3 regions of the Jeotgalibacillus malaysiensis genome follow, and region 3 is predicted to be linked to each of the others. Evidence: predicted binding sites of a transcription regulator. Region 3 holds the regulator's gene; each other region holds the start of a gene.

Region 1 (7,770 bases), 210 kb from region 3:
GAGCGGCTGAATATTCCGCTCAAACTGATCAATCGCTGCAAGATAATACCACGGCACGCCCTGGTGATGATAGGCAGTGTAATAAGTCAAACGTTCGTTTAAAAGTGTCTGCCGGTTTTCCTCAGCCATTGCTGTTGAATAAAATAGCAAGAAGCTAAACGCAGCAGCTAAAAAAGTCTTCATATGGCTCACCTCGGAAGTAGTATATGCAATTGAGGTGAATTCAAGCGTGTTTTTTGCTTTAGGTTTGCGATGTTAGGGGTTGGGAGGATGTCGCTGTTTTTAGTAGAGATGTAGGAGTTTTGTTCGGAGTTTTCATGATACACATAGGGAGTTGCAGCAATCACGTGCTCAAGTTGTAGCAATCTTCACCGGTGTTGTTGCGATACACCAGGGTAGTGGTAGCAATCACATGCCAGCTTGTAGCAATTAGCTGGAGAAATTTGCTGTGTTGGTATATTTCCGCGTCTTATGCTTGTCGGGTCTGTTCAAGGCGCTTCCGCTTTTCGATATATGACAAGTGTCATATGTTATTCCTTACACTCATGACTTATTTTGTTTCGGGGAAAGCTTTATGATGAGGTCATAAGAGTTACAAAAGGAGGAAAACATGAGTAAACAAAAAACAGCAGAGCTGCGTAAAAGTGTCTCTCCTTACGAAAAAGCAGATATGAAAGCAAGTATTAGACAAATGATTAACACGATACCGCCATTTTTTATTTTATGGTTTCTGGCGTACCAGAGTCTTGAGATTTCTTACTTCTTAACATTAGGTCTTGGCATTGTTGCGGCAGGGTTTGTCGTGCGAATCTTTATTATTTTCCATGATTGCTGTCACGGATCATTTTTCAAAAATAAAAAACTGAATAACCTTGTTGGGACATTATCCGGGATTGTGACGATGTTCCCGTATGAAAAGTGGAAGCGTGAGCATTCGATTCACCATGCGACAAGTGGTAATCTTGATAAGCGCGGAACTGGCGATATCTGGATTATGACAGTGGAAGAGTATAAAAAAGCTTCACGGAAAGAGCGTCTTTCTTACAGAATGTATCGTAACCCGCTTGTGATGTTTGGACTCGGACCGATTTATCTGTTCCTTGTGACAAACCGTATGAATAGAAAAGATGCGCGTAAAAAAGAGCGTAAGAACACATATATTACCAATGCGTCAATTGTTGTTTTATACACGGGTATGATTTTATGGCTTGGCTGGGAAGCCTTCCTTCTTGTACATGGTCCAATCATGTTTATCTCAGGGTTCCTTGGGATCTGGCTGTTTTATGTACAGCACCAGTTCGAGGATTCTTATTTCGAGGATGAATCTGAATGGGATTATGTGAAGGCTGCTGTAGACGGAAGCTCTTTTTACAAGCTGCCACGTGTGCTTCAGTGGGTGACTGGTAATATTGGTTATCATCACGTACACCATTTAAGCCCGAGAGTACCGAACTATCATCTTGAAAAAGCGCATGAATCAACACCGCCGCTTCATCAGGCGACCACGATTACAATGCGTTCAAGTTTGGAATCAATTAAATTCCGACTGTATGATGAATCACGTAAAACATTTGTCAGCTTCAGCGAAGTGAAGAGACAGATTAAAAAAGAAAAAATGTCGATTGAACTTCGCCGCATGCAGACGAGATCTTAAATTGAAGCGCCTGGAGGGTTTATGACCTTTCGGGCGTTTTTTCAATTGTGCGGGCGCAGACGTTTCTTCTGATCTGGCTTTCATCCGTGCTATACTAAAATCGAGAGAAAGGCGGAATGCTTGTGCAGAAATGGTATAATATTTTCCCGCAAAATACAGGCTTGAATATATATATTTGGATTATCTTTTGTATGCTGCCTTTTTATTTTATTTTCAGGTCGTCCGGCTGGGTGGAAATTTCAGCCGGCGTCGCGATGATTCTGGTGTTTTTTGCAGCTTACCGCCTCACTTATTTAACAAAGGGCTGGGTGAACTACGTCTGGGTGGGGATTGCGATTGCGATCAGTATTGCGATGACGATTCTGTTTGGATTCGTGTACTTTGCGATTTTCCTGTCATTTATGATCGCAAGCGTCCAGCATAAAGTAGGATTTTTCACACTGTATGGCATTCTTGTCGGTTCTACAGTGATCACCGTCAACATTGCATTCTTTACGCAGGATCAGCTGTTTTTCACGCAGTTTCCATTCGTACTGATCAGTGTGATTGGTGTGATTTTGCTGCCGCTTAATTCTTACAACAGAATGAAAAGAGAGAAGCTTGAAGGGCAGCTTGAATATGCACAAAAGCGGATTTCAGATCTGATGGTCATGGAAGAACGTCAGCGGATTGCCAGAGATCTGCATGACACGCTTGGGCAGAAGCTCTCGCTGATCGGTCTGAAGAGTGATCTCGCTGCCAAGTTAATTACGGCAAATCCTGAAGGTGCTAAAAGTGAGCTGAACGATATCAATCAGACAGCGCGGACTGCACTAAAAGAAGTGCGTGAGCTGGTATCAGATATGCGCGGAACGAAGCTTGATGAAGAGGTTACCCATATCCGTGAACTGCTTCACGTGGCACAGATTAAACCTGAAGTAAAAGGTAATCCGGTGCTTGAGAATGTACCGCTTTTAGTGGAAAATGTAGTGAGCATGTGTTTGAAAGAAGCTGTAACCAACGTTGTAAAGCACAGCAGCGCCACGCGTTGTAAAGTCATGATTGAACAGCTTCCTAAAGAATTAAAAGTGACTGTTGAAGATAATGGGAAGGGCTTTACGCTCGACCGTTCAATAGAAGGAAACGGGCTAAGGGGCATGAGAGAGCGCCTGGAGTTTGTAAATGGAACGCTTGATGTAGAAAGCGGACTCGGTACAACCATTACGATTTGTGTGCCGACGATCCTGAAGCAGGTGTCTAAGGAGGAAGCGCTATGATAAAAATTGTGTTAGCTGAAGATCAGACAATGCTGCTAGGAGCGCTTGGCTCCCTGCTTGATCTTGAAGAGGATATTGAAGTGATCGGAAAAGCAAAAAACGGTGAAGAAGCCGTTGAAGTGGTCAAGTCACTGAAGCCGGACATTTGTGTTATGGATATTGAAATGCCACTGAAAACAGGTCTTGATGCAGCTGAAGAACTAAAAGATGAACCTTGTAAAATCATTATCCTGACAACCTTTGCAAGACCGGGCTATTTTGAAAGAGCCAGGAATGCAGGTGTTAGTGGCTATTTGCTGAAAGACAGCCCAAGTGAGGAACTGGCGCGTTCGATCCGTACCATTATGGACGGGCGCAGAATCTACGCCCCTGAACTCGTTGATATGGCATTAACAGAAGCCAATCCGCTGACAGAGCGCGAACGCGAAGTTATGGAACTCATCGCAGAAGGAAAAACAACGAAGGAAATCGCAGGTACACTCTATATCACGAACGGCACCGTCCGAAACTATATCTCAGTCATACTAGACAAGCTGGAAGTCTCAAACCGAATCGAAGCCATCTCCCGCTTCAGAGAGAAGGGCTGGTTTAAGTAATATCATTTGTTCCAGTGTAAAAGAAATAGTATTGTATTGTTCACTTCAGAGGTGAGCGAAGCGTAAGGCGGCGACTCCAGTGGGAGTAGACGGACAGGTGAGACCCCGCAAGGCGAAGCCTGAGGAGGCTCACCGCCGTCCCCACGGAAAGCGTCCGCCTGAAGCGCAGCGAACCGGTTACTATCACCATCATCAATTCCTACATACAAATGTGCTCAAACAATCCTAACACATGAAAAATCACGTATAATCATATATAATAAAAATAAATCTATATGTGAAATAATTCACAATATCGTCAATAATTAATGATCGGAGAGATTTGATCTATGAATCAACTTTCGCAATATGCGAAGCAATATAGAGGCACACAACTGCTGATGGTCCTGATCGCCCTTTTGACAGGAACTAGTATCATAGCACAAGCCTACTTTATCGTCAGAATTGTAGACGAAGTATTTTTAAAAGGGGCAGCCCTTACTGACGTTGCGCCGCTTTTCGGCTGGCTTGCCGCTTCACTCATTGCACGTGCCATGCTGACTTATGCAAGCGGTCGTACAGGCGCATGGCTTGCTGCAAAGGTCAAGCAGACAATCCGTGAAAAGCTGCTTGAAAAGTATGCCGGAAACCCGGTGCAGGCTTCACTTCAGGGACAGTCTGGACGCAAAGTCAGTGTGCTGATGGACGCAGTCGATGAGGTCGACAGTTATTTCAGTAAGTATATACCGCAGCTCACTTTAACGGCATTTATTCCGCTGATGATTATTATCACAGCGTTTTGGCAGGACTGGATTACCGGAACAGTGTTACTCGTGTCAGCGCCATTTATTCCATTGTTTTTTATCATCATCGGAATTAAAACGCAAAAGAAGTCTGAGGAGCAGCTTGAGCAGCTCTCAGCCTTTTCAGGGACATTCCTTGATACGCTTCAGGGGCTGACAACATTGAAGCTGTTTGGACAAGCGAAAAAGCAGCGGGATACAATCGAAGACAGCAGTCTGAAGTTCAGGGATGCAACGCTTGAAGTGCTGAAGATTGCCTTTATCTCGTCTCTTGCACTTGAATATATTTCAATGCTTGGTGTGGGGCTTGTCGCACTCGAACTTGGACTGAGACTGATTTACTTTGAGAGTGTCACATTTTTCACAGCATTTTTCATGCTTGTGTTGGCACCCGAATTTTACGTAGCGATCAGAGAGCTTGGAAATGCATTTCACACAGGACGCGGCAGTATCGGTGCTGCTAAATTGATTGATGAAGAGCTGTCAAAGGAAGAAGACCGTGTGAACTGGGGCAGCGAAAAGCTGTCAAACACGCAGCCGCCGCACATTCAATTTGACCAGACTGTTTTTCAATACAGCAAGGAAGGGTTTGGCCTCGGACCATTGCAGGCCGATATTAAACCTTATGAAAACATTGCGCTGATCGGAAAAAGCGGGTCAGGAAAGTCCACCGCACTGAATCTGCTCAGCGGGCTGATTGCACCAACATCAGGAGCCGTCAAAATAAATGGGAAAGATCTTTCCGATTATGAGGAAGAAAGCTGGTTTGATCAGCTCAGCTACATTTCACAGCAGCCGTTTATTTTCTCAGGAACGCTCGCTGATAATATTGCAATCGGCAGTAAAAAAGAGGCAACGCGGTCAGAGATAGAAGCTGCTGCTGAAAAAGCAGGCTTAACGCCGCTGATCGAAGCGCTCCAAAAAGGACTTGATACACCGGTTGGAGAAGGCGGAAGAGGACTTTCAGGCGGAGAGAAGCAGCGTCTTGCACTTGCGAGAGCGTTCCTTAAACAGCCTTCAGTCATTCTATTTGATGAACCGACAACAGGCCTTGATTTGAAAACAGAGCAGATTTTGACTGCTTCTATGGAAAAGCTGTCAAAGGGTGCAACAGTGATCACCGTTGCCCACAGACTCTATACGATCAGAAATGCTGACCAGATTCTGATGCTCGAAGACGGGCAGCTTAAAGTAAAGGGACAGCATCGCGAATTATTATCAGAGCCTGCCTATCAGGAAATGGTACAGGGAGGTGGCACAGATGCGTGAGCTTAGTATTGTATTAAGGCAAATTGCAGCTGAAAAGAAAAATGTCTGGTACTCCGTTCTGTTCGGTTATGTGGGCGGGGTGACGGCAGCGGGTCTTTTTGCAGCGAGTGGGTTTTTAATTTCTGAAGCTGCATTGATGCCCCCGGTCTATACGCTCACTTTACTGATTGCTTTTATTAAGGTGTTTGGTCTGGTGAAGGCCGGATCGAAGTATGGTGAACGGATGGTTTCTCACCGTGCGACATTTAACATTCTGGCCGGAATCCGCGTCCGCTTTTTTGAAAAGCTTGAACCGCTGGCCCCCGGTATTTTTCAGAAATTCAGAAGCGGTGATTTACTGGCGAGGATTACAGGTGACGTAGAAAGTCTGCAGAACTTCTTTTTACGCGTCTATTACCCGCCGATTGTATTGATCTTTGTATTCTTAAGTGCCATGCTTTTCACCACTTTTTATTCATTCTGGTTCCCGTTGATCTTTGCAGCAGGACTACTGTTAACAGGACTTTTGATTCCGGCAGCATTTGCAATGCGCAGACAGAAGATTGAAGAGAAAGTGAGAGAATCGCGTGCTGCACTTTCAACGGATACAGCTGAAGTACTTTACGGTTTCAGGGATTTAAAGATTTATCAGCAGCTTGACGAAAAGGGCGCATCACTTCACAAATCATCAGCTGCCTATATCGCGAATCAGGAGAAAAGCAGCAGTCAGAGTATGTTTAACCAGTCTGTCAATCAGGCAGCAGGACTGTTAATCTCATGGGTTGTACTTGCTGCAGGTGTCTATCTCGTGCAGCAGGAGCAGCTTGATGGGGTATTCCTTGCAATGCTTGTCATGCTGTCGCTGAATATTTTTGAAAATGCAGCACCAATGGCTGTGCTGCCACCGCATTTAGAAGACAGCAGAAAAGCTTCGTCACGTTTAAATGAAGTAACAGATATGGAACCTGTCACTGCATCAGAACCGTATGAAACACTCACGGATGAAGCGCCGGCGATCTCCTTCCAATCAGTTTCCTATACGCATGAAGGAGAGGAAAGGCCGGCAGTTGATGAAACTTCCTTTGAGATAAAAGCGGGTTCAAAAACAGCGATCGTCGGGGCAAGCGGCTCCGGTAAGTCAACGATCTTCCAGCTCCTGCTCGGCGTACTCAGAACGAATGACGGCGACATTACGCTCCAGGACCGGCCAATCCGTCATATTAAATCTGAAGACATCTGGGAAAAAGCAAATGTTGTCATGCAGGAAAATCACTTTTTCTTCGGAACGATCAGAGATAACCTTCACATCGCAAGAGAAGGGCTGACGGATGAAGAAATGCTGTGGGTGCTTGAAAAGGTTAAACTTTCAAGGTTCACACTTGATGACCCTGTACTCGAAAAAGGGGAGAACCTGTCGGGCGGAGAACGTCAGCGTCTGGCGATTGCACGGGCACTGCTCAGAAAACGCAGTTTATGGCTGTTTGATGAGCCGCTCAGCTCCATTGACAATGTGACGTCCGCTGAGATCATGCGTTACCTTGAAGAGCGCACAGAAGACGCGACAGTTTGCCTGATCAGCCACCAGCTGAATGGTCTCGAGAAAATGGACCAGATTATTGTGATGGACGGCGGGCGAATCACTGAAAAAGGGTCATACGAAGAATTAATGGCTGCCCGCGGTATGTTTTATGAAATGAAGAAAATTGAACAGGAAATTTTAGTGTAGAAAGCCGCCGATGAGGCGGTTTTTCTTTTTAGATCGTGTGGTGCAGGGCAAGGGCGGATGTCGGTGTTTTTGCTCGAGATGTAGTAATCCGGCCCGGAGTTGCCCTGATCCACCCGGGAAGTTGTCTCAATTTGCCGCCGGGATGTAGCAATACCGCCAAATGAATGACATATCCTCATCTGAACCAGGCTCAACATGACCAACTCCCCCTGCTCAAAATGCAAAATCAATGGTACGATAACCGTAGAATAGTTTACAGGAGACGAACAGACATGGCAGATTATTTTACTAGAAAAAAGCGTGAGATTGGCGTCAATCTGAATGAAGTGCAAAAGCAGGCTGTTCTCCATGGGAACGGTCCGCTTCTTCTGCTTGCCTCACCGGGGTCAGGTAAGACCACCACCATTATGATGCGGATCGGTCATCTCATTGAAGAACGCGGAATAGATCCTGCGCGGATTAAAGGTGTAACATTCAGTAAAGCGGCTGCCGATGACATGAAGCAGCG
Region 2 (7,770 bases), 740 kb from region 3:
GACACGCTTTTCAAAACGGTTAATATCGTTATCCGCTCCAATAACAATGAGTATATCACCTTTACGGATTACGTCATTGGCCTGTGGAGATACAATAATGTCGTCTCCTCTTTTAATCGCGACAATATTAATGCCATATTTGGCACGGATATCAAGCTCAATAATTGAATTACCAATCAGCACATTGTTTGCTGCGATCTCCACAATTGAATGTTCATCTGATAATTCCAGATAATCAAGTACATTATTTGAAACGATATTATGTGCAATTCGCTTCCCCATATCCCGCTCAGGGTGAACGACTTTATCCGCACCAATCCGCTCTAATACTTTCTCATGATAATCATTCTGTGCCTTCACGGTAATTTTCTTCACACCAATTTCTTTCAGCATAAGGGTTGTCAGTATACTCGCCTGTATATCATCACCGATTGCAACAATCACGTGATCGAAGTTTCTGATTCCCAGACTGCGAAGTGCAGCCTCATCTGTGGAATCTGCCATCACCGCATGTGTAGCAATTGTTGAAAACTCATCTACTTTGTCTTCAAACTTATCAATCGCCATAACTTCCATTCCCTGCTCAACCAGTTCGCGAACAATACTGCCGCCAAAACGGCCAAGCCCGATTACTACAAATTCTTTTTTCACGGTTTTTCCCCCACTATTATCATGTCCTTACTTTCATTTTAGCACAGGAATTTCCGGAAAATGAGCTTATTTTTTACCTTTTACGTAATCTGCATCAAACAGGAATAGTCTCATCAGCAAATAGAGTGATGGAATCAGTAAACACAACCCAAGAACGAAGACAACAATAAGTGCTGTTCCCATCGTTTCATTTACCACGCTTCCTTCAATCGTGATATACGGGTAAAGAATATAAGGCAGATGTGAAGCTCCGTAACCGAAAAACGCAAAGAAAAATTGGAGCATGACCATTAAGAATGCTGTTCCATATTTCTTTTTCTGCTGAATTAAAAAGACAGCAATCAGGAAAAATACGAGTGATAGGCCAAACATCCACCAGAGATCGATTGCTCTACCAAAGTGTTCACTGTTGTGAGACCTGAGGCCTGCAAATACTAAAAGACTCGCTCCAATTGTTGGAGCACTCCACCACAGCGCAAATTTCCTCATAATCTCGCGTGATTCCGTATCTTCTGCCCTATCAGCGTAATAAGTCAAAAAGCTCGCGCTGATAAACAGAACTGAAACAATCGCCAGTAATACTACACTCCATGAATAAGGACTCGTAAATAACTCTCCGGCAAGAAATGTAACACCATTTTCATCCTCTGTTAAATAACCGCCTTCAGAAATCGTCAACGCAGTTGATAATGCAGCCGGAATCAGAAGTCCTGTGGCTCCGTAAAGGAATAAATAGAGCGTACTGTCTTTTGATCCGTAATTACCGAATGCATAAAATGATCCTCTGATCGCGATCAGTATAATTGCGACTGAGCCCGGCAGCAGAAGTGCCGTACCATAATAATAAGCAGTATCCGGGAAAAAACCTACCAGTCCAACAAAGAAAAAGACAAAGAATACATTTGTCACTTCCCAGACAGGTGAAAGATATCTGCTGATCAGCTTACTCATAATATGTTCTCTTTTTGATACCCTTGCATAGTAAGCAAAGAATCCTGCGCCGAAATCAATAGACGCAACAATTAAATACCCATAAAGGAATAACCACAGTACAGTGATACCCAATACTTCTAAACTCATTTAAGTAACTCCTTCCCTTTGGCTTATTTCTAAGTTAAGTATAAGAAATGGATCAGCAGACGGGGAAAATTCCCCGCCCACTGCTTATGCTCTTCACATTAACTGTCCAGTGTGCCTCCAGGGAAGCGTTTTTCAAGCTCTGCCTCAGGCGGTCTGTTCTTAAACATTCTCAGTAAGACTTTAACACAGAAGAACCCGAGGACTGCATACAGAGCGAGGAACATACCAAATGCAATACCTACAGCTCCGGATGTCGTAGCAGCTTCATCCACTGTCATAATCCCCCGTAAAATCCATGGCTGTCTGCCGACTTCAGCGTAAATCCAGCCGAATTCAATTGCCATCATTGCAAGTGGGCCACTCGCCACGATTCCCATCAGCAGCAGCTTATTCCATTCATTAAACCGTTTGATCAACATAAACATCACAAACAATCCCGCAATAAATAACGAATACATACCGATAACAACCATCATATCGAACATATAGTGAACCCAAAGCGGTGGTCTTTCTTCTTCGGGGAATTCATTCAGACCGACAACCTCTGTATCGAATGAATTACCAGCCAGAAAGCTTAGCATACCAGGTATCCGGATTTCATTACTGATTTCATTATTTTCATCTATGGTCCCGAATAATATGAGGTCTGCATTAGACTCTGTTTCAAAATGCCATTCTGCTGCAGCAAGTTTTTCAGGCTGCTCTTTTGCAAGAAACTTTGCAGAAAGGTCTCCTGCAAGCGCAGTTCCTACTGCAAAGATCAGTCCTGCAGTCATCGTAAGTCTAAGTGCTTTTTTATGATAATCTGTTCCTTTTTTCATCAGGATGATAAAAGCAGTTATAGCAGCCAGAATCAATGCTGATGTCATATATGCTGATGTAACAACGTGAAATACCTTTGTAGGAGTTGCCGGGTTAAACATTGCAGCCAGCGGGCTGATATTAACCGTTTCACCATCAATGATATCAAATCCCTGAGGCGTGTTCATAAATGCGTTTACGGTAGTAATAAAGAATGCTGATAATGTTGCCCCGATCACAATCGGGATATTCAGCAGCCAGTGTAACCAGCGGTTTTTAAATCTGTCCCACGTATACAAATAAATACCAAGGAAAATGGCTTCAAAGAAGAATGCGAATGTTTCCATAAATAGAGGAAGCGCAATAATCTGACCGGCAACCTGCATAAAGCTTGGCCACAATAATGAAAGCTGAAGACCAATTGCCGTACCGGTCACAACCCCAACAGCCACCGTAATCGTGAACCCTCTTGCCCACCGTCTGGCAAGAATTAAATAATGAGGGTCTTTTTTCTTTAATCCCATAAATTCTGCTATTGCAATCATTACTGGAATTCCAACACCGATTGTAGCAAAAATTACATGGAATATAAGGGTAGTAGCTGTTAAGAGCCTGCTGAGCGTGACGCCATCTAATTCCAACATGATTCCCCTCCTAAAAAACTTCATACTAGTAAATTTACTATACCACTGTTTCTCAAACCTATTACAACATTAACTGTATATGTGATATGTTGAACATGAACAATTTGTGACATCCTTCACAAAGACTTAAATTTAGTATATCTGCCTTCTTAACTAATTTCAATTCTCAATGCTTAAGATTCACATCACCGTAATAAGTTGTTCAAATTATAGTCAAAAAAGCTGATCAGACATTTGCCTGATCAGCTTTCCATCATCCTGTATTCTGCTGCATTGTAAACTGAGAATGAACAAGTCCCTGATAAATACCCTTATGCTTCATCAGCTCATCATGATTTCCGCTCTCCATCAGATTTCCATGGTCGAGAACGTAAATTCTGTCTGCATCACGAATTGTAGATAGTCTGTGTGCAATAATAATTGCTGTTCTTCCTTTTAATAATGTTGCAAGTGCTTTTTGAATGACAACCTCTGTTTCCGTATCAATCGAAGCTGTTGCTTCATCTAAGATAATAATTCGCGGATCTGCAAGTAATGCTCTTGCAAAGGAAATTAACTGTCGTTCGCCGACAGAGAGAATATTGCCTCTTTCTTCTACTTCAGTGTCATAACCTTTTGGCAGCTTTTGAATAAAATTATGTGCACCAACCGCCTTTGCTGCATCAATCAGCTGCTCATCTGTTGCATGCGGGAATCCAAAGCGGATATTATCCTTTATTGTCCCAGAAAAAATAAATGTATCCTGAAGAACAATTGAGATCTGTGAACGAAGACTTCTTAGGGAGACATCCCGCAGGTCATGTCCATCCATTTTAATTGAACCAGCAGTTGGATCATAAAAACGTGTAACCATATTGGCAATTGTCGTTTTTCCTGACCCTGTGTGCCCAACAAGCGCAATGGTTTCACCAGCTTTAATATCAAGGTTAATGCCATTAAGCGCTTTTCTGTCTCCTGAATAGGCAAAATCAACCTGATTAAACTGAACATCACCTTTAATTTCGTCCAGCTCAACCGGATTTTTCTTTTCCGCTACATTCGGCTGTTCATCCAGGAATTCAAAAATTCTTTCAGATGAAGCCATCCCCATCAGCAGCTGGTTATACACCATACCAAGTCTTGAAATCGGCTCCCAGAACATACCGATTAAAAATGCGAATGTAACGAACTCACCAATCTGAAGGCTTCCACTCTGTATGAGTGATGCACCGTACCAGATCAGAATGGCTGAACCGACTGCATTCGTCATTTCAACGAGCGGTCTGAATGTCGCATTTTTCTTTGTTGCATCTCTCCAGCTTTCGAAGGTTTCATTATTTACCCCTTCAAAATACTGTGCATTCTCTCTTTCCTGTGTAAATGACTGTGTAATTCTCATCCCCTGAAGACTTTCATTTAAATGAGAGTTCAGCTTCGACTGTTTTAATCGCACCGTCTGCCATGATCTTCTGATTTTTTTACGAAGCTTCGTTGAGATAAAGAACATTGCAGGCAGCACAATCATAACCGCCATCGCTAGCTCAGGGCTTATCGTAAATAATACAATAAAAATACCAATTAGCATGAGAATATCCATCAGCAGATTAATAACACCATTTGTAAACAATTCCTGCAGTGAATTGATATCATTCATGATCCGTACAAGGATTGAACCGGCTGATCTTTGATCGAAAAAGCGGTTACTGAGCCACTGTACGTGCGTAAATAAATGTTTACGCAAATCATAAATTACACTTTGACCCAGAATATTCATCCATTTAATTCTGAAGATGTTAGCAATGTAATTGATGATATATAATCCTGCGATTACCCCCACAAGCTGCATCAGCAGGTTGCCATCCCTTCCGGCAATTGCTTCATCAATGACATACATACCGATCAGGATTGGGATAACCAATCTGACTGCTGTTGTAACCAGTACCATGATAATAGATAATGGAAGGAGTTTTTTTGAATAAGGCTTTAAGTACCTGAACAGCCTCCAGAGCTGCAGCCAGTTAAACGGTTTTTCAATCACCTGATCTGTAGAATATTTATATCTGTTTTGTATTCGTTGCTCACTACTCATTTTTTCACCTCGTTCCCGTTGCAGAAAGTGATTTTTGATCCTTGTATTGAATATCGTAAATTCTCTTGTATTGCCCTTCGAGATGAATGAGTTCGTCATGTGTGCCCCGGTGAGTGATTTCGCCGTTATCAAACACAAAGATTTCATCTGCATGTTTTAAAGAAGAAATCCGGTGGGCAATAATAAATGTTGTTCGCCCCTTCATGACTTCCTTCAATGCTTTTTGAATTTTGAACTCTGTCTGCATATCTACAGCACTTGTCGCATCATCAAGAATTAAAATACTTGGGTCCAGACAGATCGCGCGCGCAATGGCAATACGCTGCTTCTGACCTCCTGATAATCCAAGCCCTCTTTCTCCAAGCATCGTATCGTAGCCATCGGGCATCTCCATAATAAAATCATGTGCTTCAGCTTTCTTCGCTGCATCAATAATCTCATCCATTGTTGCTTCAGGTCTTCCGAAAGCAATATTGGCTTTAATCGTTGATGAAAACAGGAAAGACTCCTGAAGAACAAATCCCACATTCTTACGAAGAGATCTGATTGTGTAGTCACTTACCTCTTTGCCATCAATTAAGACAGAACCCTCTGTTGGTTCATAAAATCTGGTCATCAGCTGGGTAACACTCGTTTTTCCTGACCCTGTTGCACCGATCAGACCGACTGTTTTTCCACTGTTCACTTTAAAAGATACATTGTTAATGGCTTTCTCATCATCAGCAGTGTAGTTTAATGAAACATTTTTAAACTCCACTTCTCCTGAAGAACGAGTAAGTTCGATTGCATCTGGCTTTTCATGAATCGTTTCTTCTGCTTCAAGAATTTCAAGTAATCGTTCACCTGAAGCTTTTGACTGTGAGAATTGATTAATGGTAAATCCAAGGTTCATAATCGGCCAGATAATAAAGCCCACCAGACTGTAAAAGGCCGTCAGTTCCCCGGCAGTCAAATTTCCGTTAACAACAAGGTAGCCCCCGTAGCCGAGTAGCATGACAACACTAATGTTCCCCAGAAATTCCATCAGCGGGAAGTACTTCGCCCATACATCTGATGTAAATAAGTATTTTTCTTTATAATCCTGATTTGAGCTGTTGAATTTATCAATCTGATGCTCTTCTCTTGATAAAGACTTTACTGTGTTAATCCCACTGATATTTTCCTGCACATTCGTATTCAGCTTACCAAAAGACTTTCTTACACCACGAAAAGCAGGGTGTACCTTTTTATCAAACTTATATACTGCGATTGCCAGAAATGGTATAGACAGCATCGTTACGATAGTAAGCGGAACAGAATAATAAAGCATAACCCCTGTCGTAACAATAAGTAGCAGGATCAGTCTGATTAATTCTGCGAACCCAAATGATAAGAAGAAACGAAACCCTTCCACATCCGCAGTCAATCTGGACATGATATCACCGGTTTTTGCATTATCATAATACTGAAACGGCAGGCTTTGCAGCTTATCATACAGCCTTTCGCGCAGGTCATAGACTGCAATAATACCGAACAAGTCACCGTTATACTGGGATATAAACGTAGCGATCCCTTTCACAGCCATGATGCCGATAAAGCCAAATGCCAGATAAGGTATCAGGTTATACCTGCCTTCTCCCACTACATCATCAATAGTAATCTGCAAAATGATCGGATAAACAATTGTAATCAGCGTCATCACAAATAAGAAAATAATCGATAGTATAAAGTGACGTTTATGAGGCCAGTAAAATTCTTTCAATTTTTTAAATACATCCATCGCTTATCCCTCCTTTTCAAATTCCTTCTATATAAATAGACACCTCTTAAATATATCGGTTTTCGAAATATTTTTCCACCTTTATTTGAATTTTTTCTCATTTCTCACTATTCACCAGCTTATAGGTTTGCCATCAAAAAAAGATCAGCCCGCAGGCTGATCTTTCATCATTCAATTGTATTAGAGTGTTTTTTGACCTGGCTTCCAATTAGCAGGGCAAAGTCCACCAGTCTGAAGTGCCTGAAGTACACGAAGTGTTTCGTCTACATCACGGCCAATATTGTTGTGGAACACTGTCTGATACATTAGCTCGCCTTCAGGGCTGATGATGTAAAGTCCGCGAAGTGCAACACCTTCATCTTCAATCAGTACGCCGTATTCGCGTGATACCTGATGATTTGTATCAGCTGCAAGGGGATAGTTCAGATCGCCAAGACCATTGTCTTTGCGCTCTGTATTAATCCATGCAAGATGAGTGTGAATTGTATCAGTAGAAACCCCAATTACTTCAGCATCAAGGTCTTCGAATTCATCGTATCGATCTGACATTGCAGTGATTTCAGTTGGACATACAAAAGTGAAGTCCATTGGATAGAAGAATAATACGGTCCATTTATCTTCTTTCATGTTTTGTTCAAGGCTTACTTTTCCAAATTCTTTATTAGCAAGGACTGCGTCCATTTCAAAGCGTGGCGCCTGCCTGCCTACCATACGTTCTGCCATCAAAAATCCCTCCAGATAAAAATGTACACCGGAAAATGAAAATT
Region 3 (7,770 bases):
GTAATCAGCGGTGAACCGAATTTCTTTTCAAGAACAACGTTACGTCCTTTTGGTCCAAGTGTTACCTTTACTGCATCAGCAAGCTGATCAACACCGCGAAGCATTGAGCGGCGTGCTTCTTCACTAAATTTAATTTCTTTAGCCATTTGTAAGGTTCCTCCCAGAATGTAATGTGTTTTTAATTCGTTATGTTTTTAAATGATTGAATTAGTTTACGACAGCCAGAATATCACTTTCGCGAAGGATAAGGTATTCTGTGCCCTGGTATTTCACTTCTGTACCAGCGTACTTAGAGAAGATGATACGGTCATCAACAGACACTTCAAGCTCAACACGCTCACCGTTTTCAAGTACACGGCCTGTACCTACGGCAACGATCTTACCTTCCTGCGGCTTTTCTTTCGCACTATCCGGAAGTACAATCCCGCTTGATGTTTGCTCCTCAGACTCTACCAGCTCAATTACTACGCGATCACCTAATGGTTTTAACAAGTGAAACAACCTCCTTGAATTATGTTCTTCATTTATTAGCACTCTATATATATGAGTGCTAACACAAGTATTAGTTTAATTAATTTCCGTCGTTTTTGCAAGTATGATGGGTTTAAATTTTTTAAAAAATTTGTTTTCGGGAACCGCTGCTTCTTTCTGTTTGGGACTGCGCTTTCCGCGGCCGCGTGCTGAGCCATCTTAAGGCTTCGCCTGAATCCGTCTCAGCTGTCGCTTCTATGCCGCAGGAGTCTTCGTCCTCCACTACAAGAGCCAGCTAAGTCGGATGAATCAAGTATGTAATTTCTCCTTTATTGAAAAGTCTAACCCCCTTTTAATATGTAGACTTGTCCAAATTTATAAATGTACAGTGTTATGAATACTCTCCAGCTGTCCCTCGGAATGCAGGACGAAGACTCCCGCCCTAGGAAGGGACAGGTGAGACCACGTAATGCGAAGCATGTAGGGGCTCACCGCCCGGGGGCAGGAAAGCGAAGTCCTGCATGGAGAGGGACTGCGGCTTTTGGGAGACCATCCTCCCCACCCTATTCACAAAATGTCTACTTAATACGTCTGACATCGTAGCTATCAATTGAAGGTGCTGTAGTTCAATAGTAGAATAAACAGAACGAATCTATTTCAAAGGAGTATGATTGTGAACCGCACCTTTCTCATTATATTAATCACTTATGTGGCTATGCAGCTTTCCACATTTATCGCTGTCCCACTCGCACTATTTATCAGCGGAATGGTCTCAGATAGTGAACCTGCCGTGCTGCTCTACTCAATATCAGGCTACTGGATCTTTATCAGCTTTACGCTTGCGCTGATTGTCATACTGTTTGTCATGAATAAAAACAAAGGCGTCATGGATCTGCCAGGTAAAAAGGCTGGTCCGGGGATGGCGGCATTGTGGTCATTTATCGGGATTTTCCTGGCATTCTTCAGTCAGGCGATTGCAGTCGGTATTGAGTCACTGATCGGGATTGATCCGGGATCACAGAATACAGCTGACATCATTAGCTTACTGTCATACGTTCCGCTCGCAGCTGTAGCGGTTGCGGTGATCGGACCAATTTTAGAGGAAATTGTGTTTCGTGGCGTGATCTTCGGCTGGTTCTATCGTAAATATAATTTCTTCATCTCAGGACTGATCAGTGCGCTGATCTTTGCAGTGATCCACTTCGACTTCACCCATATTCTGATTTATGCTGCAATGGGCTATGCATTCGCGTTCCTTTATGCATATACTAAACGAATCATCGTACCAATCATCGCGCATATGGCGATCAACACATTTGTCGTGATGACGCAGTTCTTCTTTGCTGATGAAATTCAGCGGATCATTGAAATGAATGAAGCAGTATTCGTACTGTGGCGCTTTGCAATAGGAGGAATTTTGTAAATGAAATCTCCATTAGGACACGGTATCTTCTATCTGATACTTGGGGTATTCTTCGTTTACTTCGCTGTTAACAGCGTAAACGAAAACGGCTGGGGCTTCTTCGCCTACCTGTTTGTTGCATTCGCAACGTATGATATCGGGGCGGGACTCAGGCTGATTGGACTCCACTTTAAGATTAAGAAGCATATGAATGAAAAGAAGTAGCGGCTGGTGACCGCTGCTTTTTTGTTTGTGCTGGAACTTTGCGGGGTGGGTATTTGGTCATGAAGTGGCGAACCTGGCATGAGATACGTCGAACACCGTGTGTTTTGCGTCGAACATGCGGGTGTAAGTCTCGAACAGCAGCATATAAGTAGCGAACAAACCATGTTTAACGCCGAACCACCACCAAACTCACCAACAAAAAAAGAAAACAGCCGGGATCACTCCCCGCTGTTTTCCTTCAACTCTTCTTTTTTCGCAAGCTCGCGGTCGATCCGCTCCCTGCGTTCCTGTTCTTCTAGCTCACGCTGCTCGGCTTCAGCTTTTTGTGCTTTGTTGTAGCCGATTTTCGCGATCCAGAGGCTGATTTCGTAGAGTAAAATCAGCGGTACGGTTACGATCATGTGTGAGAAGATGTCAGGCGGCGTCACAAAGGCTGCGACGACGAGCAGTCCGAAGTATGCGTACTTACGGATGCTTGCCAGAAACATTGGTGTAACTATCCCCAGTCTTGTGACAAACAACATGATCACCGGCAGCTGGAATAAGAAGCCGAACGGGATTGTCATTTGAAATAAGAACTGGAAGAATTCATTGATTCCGATGACCTGCTCAATTTCAAGATTGTTCGACAGGTTCATCATGAAACGGACAACGAATGGGAATAAAATAAAATATGCAAACGCAAGGCCTGATAAAAACAGAATGACGGATGCAGGAATGTAACTGAGGGTTACTTTCCGCTCCCTGTCATGCAGACCCGGACTGACAAACGCCCAAAGCTGGTACAGTATAACTGGTGCCGTCATGATCAACGCAGTGAACATGATAATCTGGAAATAGATCTTTACAGGATCCGTTACCCGGAATGCGTTCAATGTCATCGATGCTGCTTCGTCTGAAGACTGGAGGAATTTCATCAGCGGCTCTGCTAAGAAGAAGCCTCCCACCATCGAAATGACAAAGAAAACGACTACAATGATGAGTCGTTTTCTTATTTCACCTATATGTTCATGGACGGTCATATCTTGCTGGTTCATATGGCCACCATCCCGTAATTATTGCTGTTTTTCGTCTTTCTTCGTCTCTTTTACGTCATCGTCGTCATCTGCAAGTCCTTTTGTTGCATCCTTGAATTCACGAAGGGTGCTGCCTGCTGCTTTCCCTAGCTCCGGCAGTTTTTTAGGACCAAAAATTAATAATGCAACGACTGCGATCACGGCAAGGCTGATTCCGCCTGGTAACATGATGCATGCACCTCCTCTTTCTTCCTTTATCATAAATTAAATTAAGCTTTTTGGCTATTCTATATTTCTTCTAATTGTGACGTTTCTACGTCATCTGTTCCATAATTCTTCAGGAAATAAATGAGTGACTGAAGCTCGACGGCAAGATCAATATGGTGGATTCTCATATGCTCAGGCACAGAGAGTCTGGCAGGTGTGAAATTCAGGATTCCTTTTACCTTCAGATCAATCAATCGGTCAGTAATTCCCTGGGCAGGACCAGCCGGCACAGTGAGGATTGCGACTTCGATATTGCTCGCCTTCACTTTTTCCTCAAGGTCATCCATCGCATATACAGGCACTTCTCCAATTGACGTTCCCGCCTTTTTAGGATCCGCGTCAAACGCCATTTCAATCTTTGTATTGTTATTTTTCAGGAAATTATAATGTAAAAACGCAGTACCAAGATTTCCGACACCAATCAGCACAACCTTTGTCGTTTCGTCCTGATCAAGTGTTTTACGGAAAAAGGACAGCAGGTATTCTACATTATACCCATAACCCTTTTTGCCAAGTGCACCAAAATAAGAAAAATCACGTCTGATTGTTGCTGAATCCACCTTTACAGCATCGCTCAGCTCTTTCGAAGAAACACGCTGCTTTCCTGATGAATGCAGGTTCTTCAGAAAACGGTAATAAAGCGGCAGTCGCTTCGCCGTTGCCTGAGGAATCTTCATTTGTTCCTGACTCATTCCTGTACTCCCCCTAAATCCAACAGTGCGCCTGGCACCGCATGTAAAGTGAAGCTGTGAACGCTTCCAAATCTATATGTTGTTGATGCTGAGATGAAGACCGCTGACCCTTTCCGCAGAGGACTGCGCTTTCCTGCCCCCGGGCGGTGAGCCTCTACATGCTTCGCATGCATGGTCTCACCTGTCCCTTTCCTGGGGCGGGAGTCTCCGTCCTCTACTCCAAGGGTCAGCTGAGTGAGTATATCTAATTTGTTTAGCTTACTCTCTCATTTATCAAACTATAAAATAGTACTTTGTTGTAAAGTTATCCTTCTTACCAAAGCGTTGAGCGTAGCGTAAGGCGGCGACTCCGGGACGATTAGTTGGAAGCTGAGACCCCACAGCCGAAGGCGAGGAGGCTCAGCAACAACCGTCCGGAAAGCGTCCGCCTGAAGCGCAGCGAAACAACTACTTATATAAGAACAGACTTCACAACAAATTCCTTTTAAATACAATCCAAGTCCCTATTGTATCATACACCATTAAGGTATCCGCTTGCAAAGTATGCAATCTTTTTCACAATGACAGTTCGTTGCTTATCACAACGCTGGTACGATACACTTAGATAGGAAGAAAAATGAGGTGAGCGAATGATTTTACTACAGGTCAATAATCTCTCAAAGTCGTTTGGCGCAGAGGAGATTATTGCTAATATAAAGCTTGAAGTCCAGACAAAAGACCGGATTGCACTTGTCGGTCGTAATGGTGCCGGGAAGTCTACCCTTTTAAAAATCATCGCAGGTCAGCTTTCGCATGACAATGGCGATATTAATAAACCAAAAGGCGTGTCGATCGGGTACCTTGAGCAGCATAGCGGACTTGAATCCGAGCTGTCGATCTGGGAAGAAATGATGAGTGTATTTGATTACTTAAAAGATATGGAAAAACGCCTGCGTGAAGCCGAGCAACAGATGGCGGATCCGGATGTGTATGAAAATGAGGAACGCTATAACCGTGTGGTGACCGAATACGATGAGCTGCAGGTTCAGTTCAAAGACGCCGGCGGGTATCAGTATGAGGCGGATATCAGAACCGTGCTTCACGGACTGCGCTTTCAGTCATTTGATTACGATACACCGATCTCGACGTTAAGCGGCGGTCAGAAAACGCGTCTCGCTTTGGGTAAATTACTATTAACCAAGCCTGACGTCATGATCCTCGATGAGCCGACCAACCACCTGGACATTGATACACTCAGCTGGCTGGAATCTTATCTGCAGGGTTACCCTGGCGCGATTTTAATCGTTTCACACGATCGCTACTTTTTAGATAAAATCGTCAATCAGGTTGTGGAGATTTCACGTAAGCGATCGAAGAAATTCCACGGTAACTACAGCCGCTACCTGGATCAGAAGGCGCTTGATTATGAGCGCGAGATGAAGGAATTTGAAAAGCAGCAGGAAGAGATCGCGAAGATGGAAGACTTTGTCGCGCGAAACCTGGCACGGGCTTCTACTACGAAAATGGCACAAAGCCGCCGTAAAAAGCTTCAAAAGATGGACAGGATGGACCGCCCAAAAGGGGATGAGAAATCAGCAAGCTTCGGCTTCTCGATTGATCGCCAAAGTGGGAATGACGTCTTGAAGCTGCAGGATCTCTCTGTCGGCTATGATGCACCTGTTTCACGTAACATCAATGCAGCCGTCACACGTGAGGATAGTATCGCGCTGATCGGGCCAAATGGTGTTGGAAAGTCCACCCTTTTAAAAACAATTGTAAAAATAATTCCTGCGCTTGCCGGACAGATACAATATGGATCGAACGTCAGCATCGGTTACTACGACCAGCAGCAGGCAGAGCTGCATTCGAATAAAACCGTGCTGAATGAGCTGTGGGATGACTATCCGATGAAAAATGAAAAGGATATCCGTACGGTGCTTGGCAACTTCCTCTTTTCGGGGGATGATGTGCTGAAGCCTGTCTCAACTTTGAGCGGCGGTGAAAAAGCACGCCTTGCGCTTGCTAAGCTGATGATGCAGAAATCGAACCTCCTGATTTTAGATGAGCCGACCAACCACCTGGATCTCGACAGTAAAGAGATTTTGGAGAATGCGCTGATCGATTATCCTGGTACGATCCTGTTTGTATCGCATGACCGCTATTTTATCAACAGACTTGCGACAAAGGTGCTCGAGCTGTCACCTGATGGCAGCACTGAGTATCTTGGTGACTATGATTACTATATGGAGAAACTGAGTGAAATAGCTGAGCTTGCAGCAATTGAAGAACGCGAGCGACTTGAGAAAGCACCTGCCGCTGAAAAGCCGACTGATAAATCAGCCTTTGCGCTTGATAAGGAAAAGCAAAAGGCTGAGCGGAAGAAACGCAGACGGCTTGAGGAAATTGAGCTGCTGATCACAGAGCTTGAAGGTACGATTGAAGAGCATGAAAACCTGTTGTGTGACCCTGAAATTTTTCAGGATCATGAGCGGGTGATGGAATCCAACCAGGCCATAGATCAGGCAAAAGCTGAAATGGATCAGCTGCTTGAGGAGTGGGCTGAGCTGGAGGAGGAATTGAGTGAGTGAGGTTTGAGTTTTTGTCAGGGATCCTTTTTGGGGATTCCTGTTTTTTTGGGAGTTTGTTTAGTGGTTCAGGAGAATACATTGGGTGTTCCGGAGATTTGGCGTGTGATCCAAAAGATTATCATGAGTGTTCATGAGATTACACATGACTTTCAGAAGATTTGGCAGGTGGTCCCGGAAATCACGTCATTTTACATACAGGGATTCAACAGGAATCCGCTGTCAAAAACTAGAATACTTTTCACAAACTCAAACCACTCCCCATCCAAATTCTCCTCGATTCCCACTTATCCTCACCCATCCTTCAATATCCGAAATATCAGGCAATTGTGAATAACTTTTTGCTTATATTTGTGTGAAAATTACAAATCAAATATGTATATAATGTGAACGTAGTGTAACAGAATGATGACAACACACAGAGTTATGCACATTACCCACAGGTTTGTACACAATTATTAACATTATCCACAACAAAAGACACACCGAGTTATATACAGCTTGTTTCTGACTTATACACAGCTTATCCACAGAAAAAACTCAGCTTTTTACAGCTGAGTTTCACTTCTCATCGATTTTGTTCCTCTTGCCCAGAAAATCATTGGAATTAATATCAGAGACAATAGTCCGCCTCCAAGTGATAGAATCGAAAAGCTGGAAGCACCAACCACCATTCCTGACAATGCACCGCCTGCCGCTCCTGATAATGCAATGAAGACATCCACTGATCCTTGCGTTTTTGCACGCACTGAAAGATGTGTGGCATCTATGATCGTTGCTGTTCCGCTGATCAGGCCGAAGTTCCACCCGAGTCCAAGCAGCATCAGTGCGACAATCATCCCTGCTAATGATTCTCCGGGTGCAAGTGCGCCTACTACGCCTGCTGCAAGCAGCGTTATCCCTGATGCTGACGCCATAAATGTCCTCCCCAGCTTATCAACTAGTACACCTGTAATTAATGAAGGGAGATACATAGCTGCGATATGAAGGCCAATTACTAATCCGACCGCACTTAACGTGTGACCGTGATGTCCCATATGAACCGGCGTCATTGTCATGACAGCGACCATGACGATCTGCGTGAGCACCATCACTACCGCCCCAGTAATCACGCCTCTTCTTTTCAAACCGGA

Evidence for each region. The regulator Rex, encoded in region 3, represses fermentation and respiration genes when NADH is low (regulators of the CRP and FNR family bind a similar motif). The targets are predictions, from matches to a motif close to TTGTGAAATATTTCACAA.
Region 1: cydD (thiol reductant ABC exporter subunit CydD) is a predicted target of Rex. The motif match lies at 3,782-3,799, and genes of this name have one in related genera.
Region 2: LG330_RS08000 (cytochrome ubiquinol oxidase subunit I) is a predicted target of Rex. The motif match lies at 3,281-3,298, and genes of this name have one in related genera.

What each region holds. Positions count from the first base shown of each region.
Region 1 covers NZ_CP085252.1:513,429-521,198, forward strand. The annotation lists gene LG330_RS03020 (M23 family metallopeptidase) at 1-183, opposite strand, end outside; gene LG330_RS03025 (fatty acid desaturase) at 611-1,654, shown strand; gene LG330_RS03030 (sensor histidine kinase) at 1,777-2,910, shown strand; gene LG330_RS03035 (response regulator) at 2,907-3,506, shown strand; gene cydD (thiol reductant ABC exporter subunit CydD) at 3,836-5,557, shown strand; gene cydC (thiol reductant ABC exporter subunit CydC) at 5,550-7,262, shown strand; gene LG330_RS03050 (ATP-dependent helicase) at 7,535-7,770, shown strand, end outside.
Region 2 covers NZ_CP085252.1:1,461,676-1,469,445, reverse strand. The annotation lists gene LG330_RS08010 (TrkA family potassium uptake protein) at 1-651, opposite strand, end outside; gene LG330_RS08005 (cytochrome d ubiquinol oxidase subunit II) at 718-1,731, opposite strand; gene LG330_RS08000 (cytochrome ubiquinol oxidase subunit I) at 1,830-3,176, opposite strand; gene LG330_RS07995 (ABC transporter ATP-binding protein) at 3,430-5,244, opposite strand; gene LG330_RS07990 (ABC transporter ATP-binding protein) at 5,249-7,003, opposite strand; gene LG330_RS07985 (peroxiredoxin) at 7,184-7,726, opposite strand.
Region 3 covers NZ_CP085252.1:726,072-733,841, reverse strand. The annotation lists gene groL (chaperonin GroEL) at 1-146, opposite strand, end outside; gene groES (co-chaperone GroES) at 208-492, opposite strand; gene LG330_RS04205 (lysostaphin resistance A-like protein) at 1,145-1,894, shown strand; gene LG330_RS04200 (YdiK family protein) at 1,895-2,098, shown strand; gene tatC (twin-arginine translocase subunit TatC) at 2,317-3,135, opposite strand; gene LG330_RS04190 (twin-arginine translocase TatA/TatE family subunit) at 3,154-3,342, opposite strand; gene LG330_RS04185 (redox-sensing transcriptional repressor Rex) at 3,402-4,073, opposite strand; gene LG330_RS04180 (ABC-F family ATP-binding cassette domain-containing protein) at 4,703-6,640, shown strand; gene LG330_RS04175 (MFS transporter) at 7,186-7,770, opposite strand, start outside.